2 regions of the Alkaliphilus flagellatus genome follow, and region 1 is predicted to be linked to the other one. Evidence: a T-box and tRNA genes for the amino acid it is inferred to sense, from the RefSeq annotation. Region 1 holds a T-box; the other holds one or more tRNA genes.
What was found. The T-box of region 1 lies ahead of leuS (leucine--tRNA ligase). A T-box ahead of a tRNA ligase gene usually reads a tRNA of that ligase, here a tRNA-Leu.
Positions count from the first base shown of each region.

Region 2: it encodes a tRNA-Leu, which carries the amino acid that the T-box ahead of leuS (leucine--tRNA ligase) is inferred to sense. The anticodon was not compared.

Region 1 covers NZ_JAHLQK010000003.1:315,984-324,792, forward strand. The annotation lists gene rho (transcription termination factor Rho) at 1-515, shown strand, start outside; gene rpmE (50S ribosomal protein L31) at 640-837, shown strand; gene KQI88_RS09045 (thymidine kinase) at 1,066-1,653, shown strand; gene KQI88_RS09050 (undecaprenyl phosphate translocase family protein) at 2,209-2,982, shown strand; T-box leader at 3,070-3,316, shown strand; gene leuS (leucine--tRNA ligase) at 3,495-5,903, shown strand; gene KQI88_RS09060 (sensor histidine kinase) at 6,007-7,143, shown strand; gene KQI88_RS09065 (response regulator transcription factor) at 7,140-7,784, shown strand; gene KQI88_RS09070 (hypothetical protein) at 7,895-8,809, shown strand, end outside.
Region 2 covers NZ_JAHLQK010000007.1:58,875-67,683, forward strand. The annotation lists gene KQI88_RS16615 (N-acetylmuramoyl-L-alanine amidase family protein) at 1-1,126, shown strand, start outside; gene KQI88_RS16620 (DUF2179 domain-containing protein) at 1,288-1,809, shown strand; gene KQI88_RS16625 (GerMN domain-containing protein) at 1,908-2,879, shown strand; gene rph (ribonuclease PH) at 3,025-3,822, shown strand; gene KQI88_RS18730 (XTP/dITP diphosphatase) at 3,812-4,444, shown strand; gene KQI88_RS16640 (metallophosphoesterase) at 4,437-4,910, shown strand; tRNA gene KQI88_RS16645 (tRNA-Gly) at 5,328-5,401, shown strand; tRNA gene KQI88_RS16650 (tRNA-Arg) at 5,410-5,486, shown strand; tRNA gene KQI88_RS16655 (tRNA-His) at 5,495-5,570, shown strand; tRNA gene KQI88_RS16660 (tRNA-Gln) at 5,576-5,652, shown strand; tRNA gene KQI88_RS16665 (tRNA-Leu) at 5,686-5,768, shown strand; tRNA gene KQI88_RS16670 (tRNA-Gly) at 5,772-5,846, shown strand; tRNA gene KQI88_RS16675 (tRNA-Arg) at 5,855-5,931, shown strand; tRNA gene KQI88_RS16680 (tRNA-Arg) at 6,224-6,300, shown strand; gene KQI88_RS18735 (Spo0E family sporulation regulatory protein-aspartic acid phosphatase) at 6,577-6,744, opposite strand; gene KQI88_RS16690 (FeoA family protein) at 7,004-7,219, shown strand; gene feoB (ferrous iron transport protein B) at 7,349-8,809, shown strand, end outside.

The sequences.
Region 1 (8,809 bases):
CTCAAAGATTAGTAGAGCATGGTAAGGATGTAGTAGTTTTATTAGATAGTATTACTCGACTTGCTAGGGCATACAATTTAACTATTCCACCTACTGGTAGAACTCTTTCAGGAGGATTAGATCCAGGGGCTCTTCATAAACCTAAGCGTTTCTTTGGTGCTGCGAGAAATCTTGAAGAGGGCGGAAGTCTTACAATTATTGCATCAGCGCTGGTTGAAACAGGCAGTAGAATGGATGATGTTATATTTGAAGAATTTAAGGGTACAGGTAATATGGAGCTTCATTTAGATCGTAAGCTGTCTGAAAAGAGAATTTTCCCAGCGGTAGATATCAACAAATCTGGTACAAGAAGGGAAGAATTACTATTAACTCAGGCTGAGCTTGAAACTATTTGGAGTATTAGAAGGGCTATGGGAAATAGTCCGGTACAGGATGTTACGGAGAAGATTATTAGTTCTCTTATTGAAACAAAAGATAATAAGCAGTTCATTGAAATGTTGAAAAAGCGAATATAGATGACTTAATAATACCTTGCACGCATAAATGGTTTATGCTATAATGTAGTAGTTAAAATTTGCTTATAAACTAAGACTTAGTTTAGCTTTATATAGCAACTGTACGAGGAGAGAGGTGAAAGTAATGAAAAAGGATATCCATCCAGAGTATCAAGAAGTAGATGTACATTGTGCTTGTGGAAATACTTTTAAAACAGGTTCAACTAAAAAAGAGCTTAGAGTAGAAATTTGTTCACAATGCCACCCATTCTTCACAGGTAAACAGAAGAATATCGAAAAAGGTGGACGTGTTGAGAAATTCAAAAAGAAATTTGGTATGTAATATCAATCATATACGACCTCAATCAAGGTTAGAAACAACTATTCTAACCTTGATTTTTTATGTTAAAATATATAAAGTAATATCTCTGCTACCTATATAAAAGCTGAAGGTTAGTAATAAATTAAACATTTTTTTAAAGGAATATTGAAAATTTAAGTGTTATACAAATCAATGCGATAGCATTAGACGACTTTTGATTTTTCATGTTAATTAAGAGGAGATGGCGCGATGATGGATTTTATCGAATACTCCAAGAATGGTAGTATTGAAATGATTGTGGGACCTATGTATGCAGGTAAAAGTGAAGAGTTAATTAGGCGAGTCAATAGGTCTAAGATTGCTAACCTAAAGGTATTATCATTTAAACCTGCAATAGATAGCCGCTATTCTACTGAGCATATTACTTCACACAATGGAAAACAGTTGGAATGTATTTCTGTAACCAGTGCCAGTGAAGTTTTGAAATACATAGAAAGTGAAGAATTTGATGTACTTGCAATAGATGAGGTTCAATTTTTAGGAGAAGACATTGTAGATATTTGTCAAAAAGCTGCAAATATGGGTAAGAGAGTAATTTGTTCTGGTCTTGATATGGATTTTAGAGGAGAGCCGTTCCAAGTAGTACCTAGCCTAATGGCAATAGCTGAATATATAACTAAGCTTACTGCCGTATGTATGAAGTGCAAAATGCCTGCTACTAGAACTCAAAGAATTGTTAACGGACAACCAGCTAAGTATGATGATCCTATTATTATGGTGGGTGCTAAGGAAAGCTATGAAGCTAGATGTAGAGCGTGTCATGAGGTAATTAAATAGTATATCGTGAAAGCAGCTTTGCTGCTTTTTTATTATAATAAAAAAGGGGCTATTTCATTAATTTGAAATAACCCCTTCTATGTTAAATAGAACCGGAAGTAGCTGTGCCAATCCTCAGATGTTTTTGGTGGATCTTCGTTGATAATGATGATTTGCAACGCCTCCTTCTGCGATAAAAGCTGCAATAATTTTTATTACTACTCTAACAACTTCAATTATATTGTAAATTTCTACTGCTAATTTGCTACTCGTTCTGTTTTAAACAACTGCAACGGGCTAGTTGTTTAATGGGGTTGTCTTAGGATTGGTAGTGAGTTACCGGGTTCTATTTGTTATATATATACCTCCATAAAAACATTTAAAACATAAAATTCAAAATATTTTATACTTTAAATTTATATACATTTCTTCTGAAATTTGACTCGGTATATTGCATTGTATTCAATATTTAATGTATATTAAGTAGAGAAGGTGATTGTCTAATATTACATTCCATTGCAAGATAATATCGAAGTTTTATTATTAGATAGACGTATATTTTTAGGAGGCTAATTTATGAATTTGCTTATAAAAGGGATTATTTTAGGTTTTGTAATGGTAATGCCAGGTATGAGTGGAGGTACAGTTTTTCTTATTTTCGGATTGTATGAAAACATGGTAAAGGATATATTAAAACTAAATATAAAACCATATATACCATTAGCTGTAGGTATTATAGGAGGAATATTTGTTGGTGGCTTTACCTTTGCTCTGGTTTTTGAAAATTATCGTGATGCTACAGTTGCCTTTTTATTAGGATGTTTACTAGCCTCTATTAAATCCGTACTAAAGGATTGTCCTAAAATAAATGGTAGCTTTTTAGGAATGTTGATAGCTGGAGTCGTTACAGGCGCAATAATGGTTGGAGAACCACTAGGACTTGCTATGGAAACAGAGGATGTAAGTCTACTAGTGATTTTGATTGGTGGTGTATTGTCAAGTGCGGCCATGATTATTCCGGGGATTCCTGGTAGTTCTGTTTTAATTTTGATGGGCATATATGACATTATGTTATTTTCTATAAAGGAGCTGGAGATTGTAAACCTACTTGTATTTGGAACAGGTAGTTTATTAGGTATATTTTTACTATTAAATATATTGGCCAAGCTTTATGATAAATATAAAGGTATGATCTCTTACTTTTTTGCAGGATTAATAGTAGGCTCTTCTAGAGGTATTTTACCTTCTACTGTAAATCTATGGATTGTAGCATTATTTATTATTGGATTTGCTCTAGTATGGATTTGGAGTGATAAAGAAGACGGTAAAATGCTTCCTAGACAGGCTTAAATGAAAATATTTGAAATATAAACAAAAAATCCTTGCTTTTTGATGAATAATTTAGTACAATACAATACAACTTAATAGTATATTAAATAGTTTGCTATGAAGGGAAGTAGTAGGTTATTGTATCATTTTTAGAGAGTTATCGGTTGGTGGAAGATAACAATGATCTTAGCTGAACTCGTCCCAGAGCTATTAGGGCGAAATAGTAGTAGTCCTAATCGGTCAACCTCGTTACGGTTATTGAGATGATTATTTAGAGTGTCATAGATGTCTTTGTGGCAATATATTGATATGAAGATAATCAAATAGAGTGGTACCGCGGCCTTTCGCCTCTATATTATAGAGGATGAAGGGTCTTTTTTATGACCTAACCCAATTTGCGAAGCAAATTGATGGTAGGTCAAACCCAATGAGCACCAAATTTATGTGACCGAAGGGAGCAAATAAATTTGAGTTGCGAAACTGCGTAATCAATAATTTACAACAACTTAATATTAATAAAGGAGTTGAAGAAAATGAAGCAATATAATCCAAAGGATATTGAAAGCAAATGGCAAGAAATTTGGGAAGAAAAGGGAGCTTTCCATGCTTCAAATGATAAGGACAAGGAAAAGTTCTATGCTTTAATTGAGTTTCCTTATCCATCAGGCCAGGGACTACACGTAGGACATCCACGTCCATATACAGCACTTGATGTTGTTTCTAGAAAAAGAAGGCTACAAGGATATAATGTACTATATCCAATGGGATGGGATGCTTTTGGACTTCCGACAGAAAACTATGCTATCCAAAATAAAATTCATCCAAAAATAGTTACAAAAAAAAATGTTGCAAAATTTAAAGAACAGTTACAAGCTTTGGGTATGTCCTTCGACTGGTCGAGAGAAATAAACACTACAGACCCGGAATATTACAAGTGGACTCAGTGGATATTTCAAAAACTTTTTGAAAAGGGATTAGCCTATAAAAAGGAAATGTCCATCAACTGGTGCAACAGCTGTAAGGTTGGTCTTGCTAACGAGGAAGTAGTAAATGGTGGCTGCGAGAGATGTGGTGGGGAAGTAGTTAGAAAGCAGAAAAACCAATGGATGCTTAAAATTACAAAATACGCTGAAAGACTTATAAATGATTTAGATTTAGTAGATTACATCGAGAGAGTAAAAATTCAGCAGAAAAACTGGATAGGCAGATCTGAAGGTATGGAAGTTGATTTTGAGATTACTGGAGATAAAAAAATAACTGTTTATACAACAAGACCAGATACTTTATTTGGAGCTACTTATATGGTAATTTCTCCAGAACATCCATATATCGAGGAGCTAGCAGATTATATTAAAAATATGGATGATCTTCTTCATTATAGAGAAGAGGCTAGTAAAAAATCTGAATTTGAAAGAACTGAGCTTGTAAAGGATAAGACAGGGGTAAAAATTGAAGGTGTTGAAGCTATTAATCCAGCTACTGGTAAGCAAATACCTATTTTTATTTCAGATTATGTAATGATGTCTTATGGTACAGGAGCTATAATGGCTGTACCTGGGCACGATACAAGAGACTGGGAGTTTGCTAAAAAGTTTGGTCTTCCTATAGTAGAAGTAGTTGCAGGCGGTAATGTAGAAGAAGCTGCTTATACTGATACAGAGGAAGGAAAAATAGTTAACTCTGACTTTATAAACGGGTTAGAAGTAAAAGATGCTAAAGAAAAAATTAGCAAATGGTTAGAGGAAAAGGGTCTTGGAACACGGAAAGTAAACTACAAGCTTCGTGACTGGGTATTTTCACGTCAGAGATATTGGGGAGAGCCAATTCCACTAGTTTATTGTGATGAATGTGGATGGGTTCCAGTGCCAGAAAGTGAGTTACCAGTACTACTGCCAGAGGTAGAAAGCTATGAGCCTACAGATAATGGAGAGTCTCCTTTGGCTAATGTTAGAGAATGGGTTGAAACTACTTGTCCAAAATGTGGTGGCAATGCAGAAAGAGAAACTGACACAATGCCTCAATGGGCAGGTTCTTCATGGTATTTCTTAAGGTATACAGACCCACACAATAATGAAGAGCTAGCAAGTAAAGAAAACCTTGATTATTGGCTACCGATTGACTGGTATAACGGTGGTATGGAGCATACTACTCTACACTTACTATACTCAAGATTTTGGCATAAATTCCTATACGATTGTGGAGTTGTTCCTATACCAGAACCTTATGCAAAACGTACTTCCCATGGTATGATTTTAGGTGGAAATAATGAAAAAATGTCTAAATCTAGAGGAAATGTGGTTAATCCTGATGAAGTTGTTAACGAATTTGGAGCAGATACATTAAGACTTTATGAAATGTTTATTGGAGACTTTGAGAAGAGTGTACCTTGGTCGCAAAATGGAGTAAAGGGCTGTAGAAGATTTTTAGATAGAGTATGGAGATTACAAGAAGTATTAGTAGATAGCAATGATTTAACAGAAAAGCTAGAAAGTAATATTCATAAAACAATTAAAAAGGTTAGTGAAGATTATGAGCATATGAAGTTTAACACTGCTATTGCTAGCATGATGGCTCTTGTTAATGATTTCTACGACCACGGAAGTGTAACAAAGGGAGATATGAAAATCTTTTTAACACTGTTGAATCCAGTAGCACCTCATATTACAGAAGAGCTATGGGAAGAATTAGGATTCGAAGGAATGGTCTATGAAGCTACATGGCCAGTATGGGATGAAGCAAAGACTATAGACAACGTGGTAGAGATTGCTGTTCAAATTAACGGTAAGGTTAAGGGACAGATGGTAATTGCTGTTGACGCAACTGCAGATCAGCTTAAAGAGCAGTTTAGAAACGATACAAGACTTGTTGATCTACTAGAAGGCAAAACAATTGTAAAAGAAATTTATGTTCCTGGTAGAATTTATAACATTGTAGTTAAATAAGAAAATATTTTATATTTTACCTCTCTAATGATAATATATTGTTGGAGAGGTTATTTCTTATGTCTATCTAACAAGGCTATTATAGAATGGGTAGGTGCAATCTATGAAAAAAGTTATATACATTGCAAAGCCTTTACTAGCAACTATTTTATTCAGTTTGGCTCTAGCCTTTGAAAATGCTTCTAAGGAAAGAGCTATTATTTTAATGGGAATATTTATATTTTATATTTTATGGGGAATGATTAGACCGTCTTTTCAGCAGAAGTGGGCATGGATTATATTATTAGATGGTATTTTAATATTTTTATTAGAACATTACTCAAAATATTTGGTTAATTATTTCGTCCACTTTTTATATGTAGTTGTCATATTAGAGGTAGGCATTACTTTAAATAGCAGAAGATGGGGTAATACAGCTGCCATTTTCTTTTCCTTATTGTCCATGGGGAAGTTTTCCTATGCCCTTTATGTAATTCCTAATGCTAAAACTATTGCAGAATTTTCCTTTAACTTTTTAGCTCTAGCATTTATTGTTACACTTATTAACTATGGGAAATTACAATTTGAAGGAAGAACACAGCAGGAAATATTATATAAAGAGCTTCTGAGGGCTTACGATAAACTAAAGGAGTATAGCCAGATGCGAGAAGAGGCCCTTGCTTTAAAGGAAAGAAATAGAATAGCTGGAGAGCTTCATGACAGTGTAGGCCATAGCCTAACTTCATTGATTATGCAAATAGAAATGTTGGACCATCTTTATCAAAAAAATGAAGATATTTCCGATTTATTAAAAGACATTAAAAATAATGGAAGGCAAGCTTTGGTTGGAACTCGTGAAGCGGTGGCTGCGTTAAATGAACAACCTAACAAAAGTATTGAAGATATAATCAGCATGTTAAAATCTTTTCAAAAAGATACTAATGTGGAAATAGACTATAATATTCCATCGGTTTATTTGTTACCAGAAGAAGGTATTGTGCTTTATCGTGTTCTTCAAGAGGCTTTAACCAACGCCTTGCGTCATGGAAAGTGTAGTAGGATAGAAATTAAATGTGAAGTGATTAAGGGAAACTTTTATTTTTATATTGAAGATGATGGTGTGGGATCTAATAATAAAAACGGTTTTGGTCAGAGGAACATGAGGGAAAGGATAGAATCATTAGGTGGGAGCATGGAAGTTATAACTGGGCAGCCATACAAGATTAAAGGATTTTTCTGCTTAAAGGGGGAGATTACATGATACGTATAGCAATTATTGACGATCAGCCTATTGTTAGACAAGGACTAGCTATGGTATTGGGAAGTGAAAAAGATATAGAAGTGGTGGCAAAGGGTGGAGATGGTTTTGAAGCTATTGAAATTTGTAGCAAAAATTGTATTGATGTTATATTAATGGATATCAAAATGCCTAGCCTTAATGGGGTAGAAGCCACTAGAAAAATTAAGGAGCAGCATCCTAATGTTAAAATCATTATTTTAACTACATTTAATGAAGATGAGTATATTTTTGAAGCCTTAAAATATGGTGCATCTGGTTACCTATTGAAGGATGCTTTGCCCGAAAAGATTGCTGAAGCTATACGAATTGTTTATAATGGTGGAGCTCAAATTCAACCTGATGTAGCAGTAAAGGTAGTAGAAAAGTTTAAAAGCTATGGAGAAAAGCATGAAATTCAGGATAAAAGAATAGAGAATTTAACCGAGAGAGAAATTGATATTATTCGATGTGTAGGAGAGGGAAAGAGTAATAGGGAAATTGCTAAGGAGCTTTTTATTTCTGAGGGTACGGTAAAAAATCATATAACTAACATACTTAATAAGTTATCCTTAAGAGATAGGACTCAGTTAGCTATTTTTAGTATTAATAATAATTTAGTATAGACATGACTTTTGTCATGTTTTTTTTATGGAATATATATCCTTAGATAGATAGGAAAAATGCTGTACTATTCTATAATAATATTAAGATACTTATTAAGGAGGATTAGAATATGAAGAAAATAGTATTGATTCTTACTACATTATTAATATTATTAACGGGATGTAGCAGTTCTGCCTACGAAACCTATAGTAAGGCATTAGAAAAAACTGAAGGAGTATCTTCAGGAAAGACGAAAATGACTCAAGAGGCTCATGTGGAATTTAATACTGAGGGTTTAGATAAAGAGGTTTTGGAGGAGCTAAGGAAGTGGGAGGAATTTAATGTAGATATGGAATTTACCTTCGATAAGGAACAGGAAATAGGTGTTACTAATATATACGGGGAGCTTTATGATCTCGGTATTGAAGGGAAATTATATAAGCAAAAAAATAATTTGTATGTAGTAACTCCATTATTACCTAAAATATTGATATTAAAGGGTGATGATCTTCAAGGAGAAGAAATAGAAAAACTTGAAGAACAGTTTTTCATTAAAGATTTTAAAGGTTTTGAAAAGATGTGGAAGGAAGTAATAGATAGGGAAAATGTTTCTAAGCTTGGAAATATTGTTATATCTACTCCAGAAGGAGATATAAAAGCTAAAGAATTTCATATTACTCTTACAAAGGAGGACATAATGCCTCTAATGATAGAGGGTACAAAAATGTTTAATCAGACAATGATAGAGCAAATGAAAACAAATAACATTTCTATAGATCCTAAAGAAATAGAAGAACAGTGTAAAAAGGCAATAGAGGAAATAGATTTTGAGAAAATATATCATAGGGCCTACATTGATCGTGATGGATTTGTGGTAGAGGAAGAAACTCATTTAATAATTAATTTTCCTTCTACACAGGGAGGACATATTAAGAGAATTGATTTTAAAGGAAAGGTACAAAATTGGGATCTGGGTAAACAAGTAAAAGCTACAATACCAGAATTAACTGATGAAAATACCATGACTATAGAGGAGTTAAAGGAA
Region 2 (8,809 bases), on a different contig from region 1:
ACGTTTAGTAGTAGACATTAAAGGTGGAGTGCTACATAGTAACTTTAAAAATAATCTTATAAACATAGATGGTAAAGTAGCAAAGACAATTAGGGTTTCTGAGCATACACCAGAAAATAACGGTACAAATGAGAAAAATGTACGTGTAGTAATAGATTTTCAAGAAAATAGTGGTTATAATGAAGCTTATGCAGAAGTGAATGGTAATAAATTATATTTACATTTAGAGGGCGAACCTTTTAAAGCAATAAAGTATGAGGAAACTGGATGGACAACTTCAAGATTTACACTAAAGGGTTCAACGGTTACTAGATATAGTATAGGACGTCAATTAGCATCGAATTTAATAGAGGTAACAGTTCCTAAAAAAGATATTGAGCTTGAACTGGCAAGTCTTAATATTAATGACCATATTATAAAGTCGATTAATATATCAGAAGACTTAAGCCAAAGTAATTACAATGTAAAATTAGAATTACAAGATTCTGTAGAACATAAGTTACTTTCATCTGAACAAAGTCAAGATTTAGTATTAGAATTAAATAATAAAAATGCTAAATACAGAGAAATGCTTGTTGTTATTGATCCTGGACATGGGGGTAGAGACCCGGGTACTACTTCTTCAATACTTAAGATGCATGAATCAGAAGTTGTATTGGATATATCTACAAGACTTAATAAATTATTGACAGAAGCCGGCTTTAGAACTTATATGACCCGTGTAGATAACCTAACCCCTAACACCAAGTTAGAACTACAAGATCGTGCAGATGTGGCAAATAGTTTGAATGCAGATATATTCATTAGTATTCACGCAAATGCTGCAGAAAAGGTACCTACAGCTAATGGGCTTGAAAATTTTTATCATCCCAGTGATATAAGGGGTAAAAAGCTTGCAGAGGTATTTCAATCCGAAATGATTAAGAATTTAGATATAAACAGTAGAGGGGCAAAGCCAAATAACCTGTCTGTACTTAGAAATACAACAATGCCAGCAGTATTAACAGAAACAGGTTTTTTAACAAATGCTGGAGATGAGGCAAAGCTTGCAACAAGCGAGTATCGTCAACAAGTTGCAGAAGCAATGTTTAAAGCAACTGTTAGATATTTTGAAGAAACAAGATAAATATTAAAGAATAGAGACTATTTTTAGTCTCTATTCTATTTTGATATTAAGTGTTAAACTTCTAGTTAATAATTCTGAAATATTAATAAATAATATTAGATGATTAAAAACAAATTTGAGGTATAATAATTATTAAAAGGAAATGTTTTGGAGGGGAAAATATGGAAGCTGTTTTGGGTTATTTATTAATTTTTTTAGCACGATTAACTGATGTGAGTATGGCTACTATTCGTATGATTATGGTAGTAAGGGGAAAACGGGTAATCGCTGCATGTATTGGATTTGTCGAGGTAACCATTTATGTGTTGGCAATAGGAAAGGTACTTAGTGGTATGGATAATCCATTAAATGTGCTTGCGTATGCCTCAGGTTTTGCTACAGGTAACTATGTAGGTATTTTTCTAGAAGAGAAAATGGCCCTAGGAAATATTATTGTACAAGTAATTTCAGACTATGAGGTTACACAATTAGTTGAAAAACTAAGAGATAATGGTTTTGGAGTTACAGTAATAGAAGGCTATGGACGAGAGGGCATAAGACACCTTTTAAATGTATCCCTACAAAGAAAACATTTATCCAAACTATATAATGTAGTAGATAACCACGATAAAAAAGCTTTTGTTACAGTAACCGATGCTCGTGCTATTCGTGGTGGATATTTTGCAGGTTTGAAGAAGAAATAATGAATAGTTAAGAGTCCTCTATAATATAATTGCAATATAAGACTTTCTTCTAACACGTGGAAAGTATAAAGGAATTATATGATTGGGGGACGGAGTATATGAGATCTTTGCGGTGGTTAGCTATTTTGCTTATAGTTTTATCCGTATTTTTATTAACTGCTTGTGGAGTTTTTAGAAAAGACAAAGATGTTAGTTTAGTTATTGATACAGGTGTACTAGAAGAAGATGGATTAAGAGAAACCGTTCTTTATTATCGAGATCAAAAAGGGATTATAGTTCCAGTTATGAAAAAGATACCCTGGGAAGATGGAATTGCAAAGGCCGCTGTAAGCCTACTAGTAGATGAGCCAGGAGTTAGAGATGACTTAGCTACCGTAGGATTATTACCAGTGTTGCCTACTGGAACAGAAGTAATAGGAATGTCAATAAACGAAGGATTAGCTAAAGTAGATTTCAATGATAATATTCTATCCTATGATACTGAAATTGATGAAAAGACTATAGTTCAATCACTTGTATACACATTAACTGAATTTGAAGCAATTGATAAAGTTCAGTTATTGGTAGATGGCAAGGAAATTAGTAAGCTTTCCTTTGGCACAAAAGTTAAAACTCCTCTAGAAAGAGAAAACATTAACTTGAGCTTAGAGTTACAAGAAGAAGAGGTACCAGTTGTAGTATATTACAAAACTACTACCAACGGTGAAGACTCTTTTTATATTCCAGTAACTAAAGGAGTTAGTGCAATAAAGGCAGATATTAAAAGTGTTTTAACAGCATTAATTGAAGGTGCACCTGAAAACACTGGACTGTATAGTGAATTACCAGCAGGTGTAATGTTAAATGATGTTTATGTAAAAGATGGAGTTGCATACATTGATTTAAGTAAAGAAATTGAAAATATGCCTAATAACAAAGCACATCAACAATCAATGATCTACGAATTAGGTCTTACATTAAGAGAAATAGAACCTTCAATTTCTCAGATTCGTATTTTATCTGGAGGAAAGGAAATAAAGTTAAATCCAGATGTAAGCTTAAATCTACCAACCTATTCAAATAAACATTAATTGAACCGAGATAATATCTCGGTTTTTTATTGTACTATTGAAATCATCAAAGATGATTTTTTGTATATAAAAGGCAAACTATGATACAATATTATATGAAAAACATTTTATAAATACATATAACTTGAGGGAAGGAAGATGATCTTTGAATAGAAATAATGGAAGAAGCTATGACGAGTTAAGACCTGTAAAATTTACAAGGAATTATACAAAATATGCCCAAGGTTCGGTATTAGTAGAAATGGGGGAAACAAAGGTAATTTGTACAGCTACTATCGAAGATCGTGTGCCTCCTTTTTTGAAAAATACGGGAAAAGGCTGGATAACAGCAGAGTACTCTATGTTACCTAGTTCTACACAAAGTAGAAAGGTAAGGGAATCAAGTAGAGGAAAAGTAGAAGGAAGAACCCAAGAAATTCAAAGATTAATAGGTAGAGCATTACGTTCTGTAGTCGATTTAGATTCTATTGGAGAAAGAACTATATGGATAGACTGCGATGTAATACAAGCCGATGGTGGTACCCGCACAGCTTCAATTACCGGATCTTTTGTGGCATTAGTGGATGCTTTAAATAAGCTTAAAGAAGAAGGAACATTAAAATACATACCAGTTAGTAACTTTGTATCTGCTGTTAGTGTAGGTATAATAGAAGGGCAGACTATGCTAGATTTATGTTATACAGAAGATTCGACTGCTAAGGTAGATATGAATATAGTAATGACAGATAGAGGGGAATTTGTTGAGGTTCAAGGGACAGGAGAAGAATCACCCTTTAGTAGGGAAGATTTAATGGAGTTATTAAGACTTGGTGAAAAAGGAAATACTGAGCTAATTAGACTTCAAAAAGAGGTTTTAGGTACTATAGCTGAGGAAGTTGGCAAAATTAAAGAAAATAAAACTGAAGAGAAAGATGCACATAATGGAGGCAACAATGAAAAGTAGAGAAGGGTTTAAAACTGTATATCAAGCAGTAATTGCAACAGGAAATAAACATAAGTTAGAGGAAATAGGTGTAATTTTAAAAGATTTTCAATTAGAGGTTCTTTCTATGAAGGATGTTGGATTAGATGGACTAGAAATAATAGAAGATGGTAATACATTTGAAGAAAATGCACTAATTAAGGCAAAAACAGTTATGGAGAAAACGGGAAAACTAGCCCTTGCAGATGATTCTGGATTAGAGGTTGATATATTAAATAACCAGCCTGGAATATATTCAGCTCGATTTGCTGGAGAGCATGCAACTGATAAGGAAAATAATGATAAGCTTCTTAAACTACTTAAAGATATTCCGTTAGAGAAGAGGAAAGCTAGATTCGTTTGTGCCATGGCGGCTGTATTTCCTAACGGAGATATTGTTGTTTTAAGAGGAGAGTGTTCTGGTGTAATTGGTTTCGAGCCAAAAGGTACGTCTGGTTTTGGTTATGATCCTTTGTTTATAATAGAGGAATATGGTAAGACATTCGCAGAACTAGGAGAAGAAAGGAAAAATAAGATTAGCCATCGTGCTATTGCTCTAGAAAAGTTAAAAGAGGAGCTAAAAACACGATTAGAAGGTGAGTAGGTTGAAAATAGGTGTAATTAGTGATAGTCATGGAATGTGTAAATATATTGATTTAGCCATGGAACATTTAAAAGATGTAGATTTAATTATCCATGCAGGAGACAACTATAAAGATGCAAAGTATATAGAAAAAAATTATAATATTAAAGTAGTAGCAGTTTCTGGTAATTGTGACATAGGGGGCATAGAAGAACGAATTGAATTAATAGATGGTAAAAAAATTTTTATTACCCATGGTCATAATTATGGAGTAAAAATGAATATAAATGTAATCTTCTATGCAGGTAAACAAAATGATGCGGATATAGTTATATTTGGTCATAGTCATATACCATTTTATGCAGTAGAAGAAGGTATGGTATTACTTAATCCAGGCAGTACTAGTTTGCCTAGAGGTGGATCAGAAAAAAGTTGCTGTATTATTACTATTGAAGAAAATATAAAGGTGGACTTTATTAATATATAGTTTCAGGGGGAAGGCGGTTTGCCTTCTCTTTGTACTATAAAAAATATAGTATAATATAAAGCTGTAAAATTGCTAGATATCTGATGAAAATTATTAAATATTAGTTTTTGAGAAATAATAAGAAAAACCTTGAAAAACAAAGTATAACTTTTGTATTTTATGTACATCTTTAATAAGGAAGATTTATATGGATTGAAGTTTAATCTTAAATTATGTATACTAGATTTCGTCGCTAAATGAACCTTCTAGGATGGTAGCTATATTCTGAGCACTTGGAAGTTCAGTATGAATTTTAAGTCCGCCAGAAGTCGATAGGATAGCACAATACGACTTTTCTTTAGTTAATAACTAATAAGTACTTGACATAATAATGATTATATGGTAACATTATTAAATGTTAAGACATTAATTAAATATGCGGGTGTAGTTCAATGGTAGAACGTCAGCCTTCCAAGCTGATCGCGAGGGTTCGATTCCCTTCACCCGCTCCATTAAACATGTACCTATAGCTCAGCAGGATAGAGCAATGGCCTTCTAAGCCATGTGTCCGGGGTTCGAATCCCTGTAGGTACGCCATTTTTATGGTGGATGTAGTCAAGTGGTTAAGACACAGGATTGTGGCTCCTGCACTCGTGGGTTCGACTCCCATCATCCACCCCAAATGTTGGGATATAGCCAAGTCGGTAAGGCAACGGACTTTGACTCCGTCATTTCGCAGGTTCGAGTCCTGCTATCCCAGCCAACTTAATATTTTCTACGGGTAGGCCGTAGACACGCAGGTGTGGCGGAATTGGCAGACGCACTAGACTTAGGATCTAGCGGGTAACCGTGGGGGTTCGACTCCCTTCACCTGCACCACATGCGGAAGTGGCTCAGTGGTAGAGCATCGCCTTGCCAAGGCGAGGGTCGCGGGTTCGAGTCCCGTCTTCCGCTCCAATAAATAGGTATCTATAGCTCAGCAGGATAGAGCAATGGCCTTCTAAGCCATGTGTCCGGGGTTCGAATCCCTGTAGGTACGCCAAAGTAAAAAGTTAGATTAAGATAACTAATCTAACTTTTTTGTTTTTGATAATATATATTTATGTATTTCTAGTATTATAAATCGGTACAAGAAATATTGCACTAGAAAAAGATATAGCAATTAGAATAAGTGTAGAGGTAAGTTAATATGAGCTGACATGATGTGTCTTATGATAAAAGTTCCAACTATATATACACTACTGTGTCTTATACAAAATGAAAAATACGTATATTGCAAAAAATATTAGAGTATGTTATATTTAGAAGGTATCTATTTTATAATCTAAATACATGCGCCCTTAGCTCAGCTGGATAGAGTAGCTGACTTCGAATCAGTTGGTCGCAGGTTCGAATCCTGCAGGGCGTGCCAAAAAATATCAGCATCCATAGGGTGCTGATATTTTTTATGCCCAGCGGCAGGGAACTCAATTTGAACAGGTACGACCAGGCAATGATCTTCTAATCCAGAATTTATGTATGAATTAAAAGGTCACCCATATGAGAGTCGGTATAAAGTCCTTTAAGAATGACTACTAATTTATTAGTAGTCATTTTATTACCATTTCATAAAACCTTTAATGCTGATTCAGATTAGGGGTATTGTGCTTATAATAAGCACAACAGGTTAAACATGCTTAATTAATTATTATTTTATATTGTGATACTGAGACAAAAGTTGATCAAGTAATTCGCTCAGTTTAACTACCTCTGAATCAGTGAGATTGTATTGTTTTTTACATATCAAGTTATGTAGCTCAACCTTAACAATTTCTATTTCATTGATTAATTCTAGCAACTTAGTTTTGTTACACAAAATACATACCCCTTTTCGATAATTATTACATTTAACCTGTTGTACTATGGAAATTTTACAGTAGAAATAAGGTAAAATATAGGAATATAAATAAAAAACTAAAAAATACTTAGGCCACAGTAGAAAATGGATATAAATGAACTAATATTTATGCTGATTCAATTTCTAAATTTGATCTATTGACAATTCTATTTGAATATGATATTCTTTATCAATAAGAGCGAGATGAGTATATAATGTAAGAAGGGACGAGATTGTGATGTTATTATCAAAAGCAAAGATCGGTCAGACCTTTAATATTAAACAAGTAGAAGGTAAAGAAAACATAAAAAAGTTTCTTTTTACTTTAGGATGTTTTGAAGGAGAAGAGATTACTCTTATTTCTAAACTTGCAGGGAATTATATAGTTAATATTAAAGATAGCAGATATGCACTTGATGAAAATATGGCAAAATATATTGTATTAGAAGCATAAACTTAATGTTTAGTTTTGTATCAAATATTGCATCATAGATATGCTATGTATCATAGCATATTATATTTGTTTTGTTATTGATAATGATTATTAATATTAAACAAACTTTTATAATGAGGGGGATTCACTATGAAAATAGCATTAACGGGTAATCCTAATTCAGGGAAAACTACATTGTATAATGCAATTACAGGGAAGGCGGAGTCTGTAGGGAACTGGCCTGGTGTTACCGTAGCAAAAAAAGAGTCAGATCTTAAGAAAAAGTATAATCCAGATGGAGTTGATGTAAGAATTGTTGACCTCCCGGGTACATACTCTATTTCACCATTTACTGGTGAAGAAGCAATTACTAGAGACTTTATCTTAGGAGAAGAGCCAGATGTAATTATTAATATTGTCGATGGAGCTAACGTTAGTAGAAGCTTATTCTTTACAACTCAGCTTTTGGAATTAGGGATTCCTGTCATTATTGCTCTTAATAAGAGTGATATTGTATCTAAAAGAGGAGATGTTGTAGATCAAAATGCTTTAAGTAAAGCTTTAAATTGTAAAGTTGTGGCTACTACTGCTACATCAGAAAATGGATTATTAAATTTAATTAGTGAAGCTATTAAACTTGGTAAGGAAAAGAAACCTCAAATTGAACCTAATTTTGTAGGTAAAGATTCCAAAGATCCTGATACCGCACGACAAAAATTTGTAGATGAAATTATTAGAAAATGCCAAGTTAAAAAAAGAGATGCTAGAGAAGTTAGTTTCTCTGACAAAGTTGATAGAATTGTAGCACATAAATGGTTAGGGTTACCGATATTTTTCTTGATAATGTGGGCAGTATTTTCATTTTCTATAGAAGGACTTGGTGGATATTTATCAGAGTATTTTAATGAGACCCTATTTGGAGAAATAGTACCAGATGTAGCAAATGGTTTGTTAGAAGGACTGGGAGTTAGTCCACTGTTGCAAGCTCTTATTGTAGACGGTGCTATTGGCGGCGTCGGAGCTGTTATAGGCTTTTTACCTCTAGTTATGGTATTGTTTTTTTGCCTATCACTACTTGAAGATTGTGGATATATGGCTAGGGTAGCAGTAGTAATGGATCGATTCTTCAAAAAAATCGGATTGTCTGGTAAATCTATTATACCAATGATCGTAGGTTCTGGTTGTGCCATTCCTGGTGTTATGGCAACAAGAACAATTGAAGATGTTAATGAAAGAAGAATGACTACAATTCTTACTCCTTTTGTACCTTGTGGTGCTAAACTTCCAATTATAGCTCTTTTTGCAGCAGTATTTTTCCCAGAGAATATTTGGATTGGACCTAGTATGTATATTATTGCTATTGGAATGATTATAGTTGGTGGACTTTTATTAAAGAAAATTTTCGTGTGGGAGAATACATCTCAATTTATTATGGAGCTTCCAGAATATAAATTACCTAGTTTAAAATATGCTTTTCTACAAATGATAGACAAAGCAAAGGCTTTTATTTATAAAGCCACAACTATTATACTTGTATGTAATACACTTGTATGGTTTGCACAAGCATATAGTTGGGGACTTAAACCAGTAGAAGATCAAAGCTTAAGTATA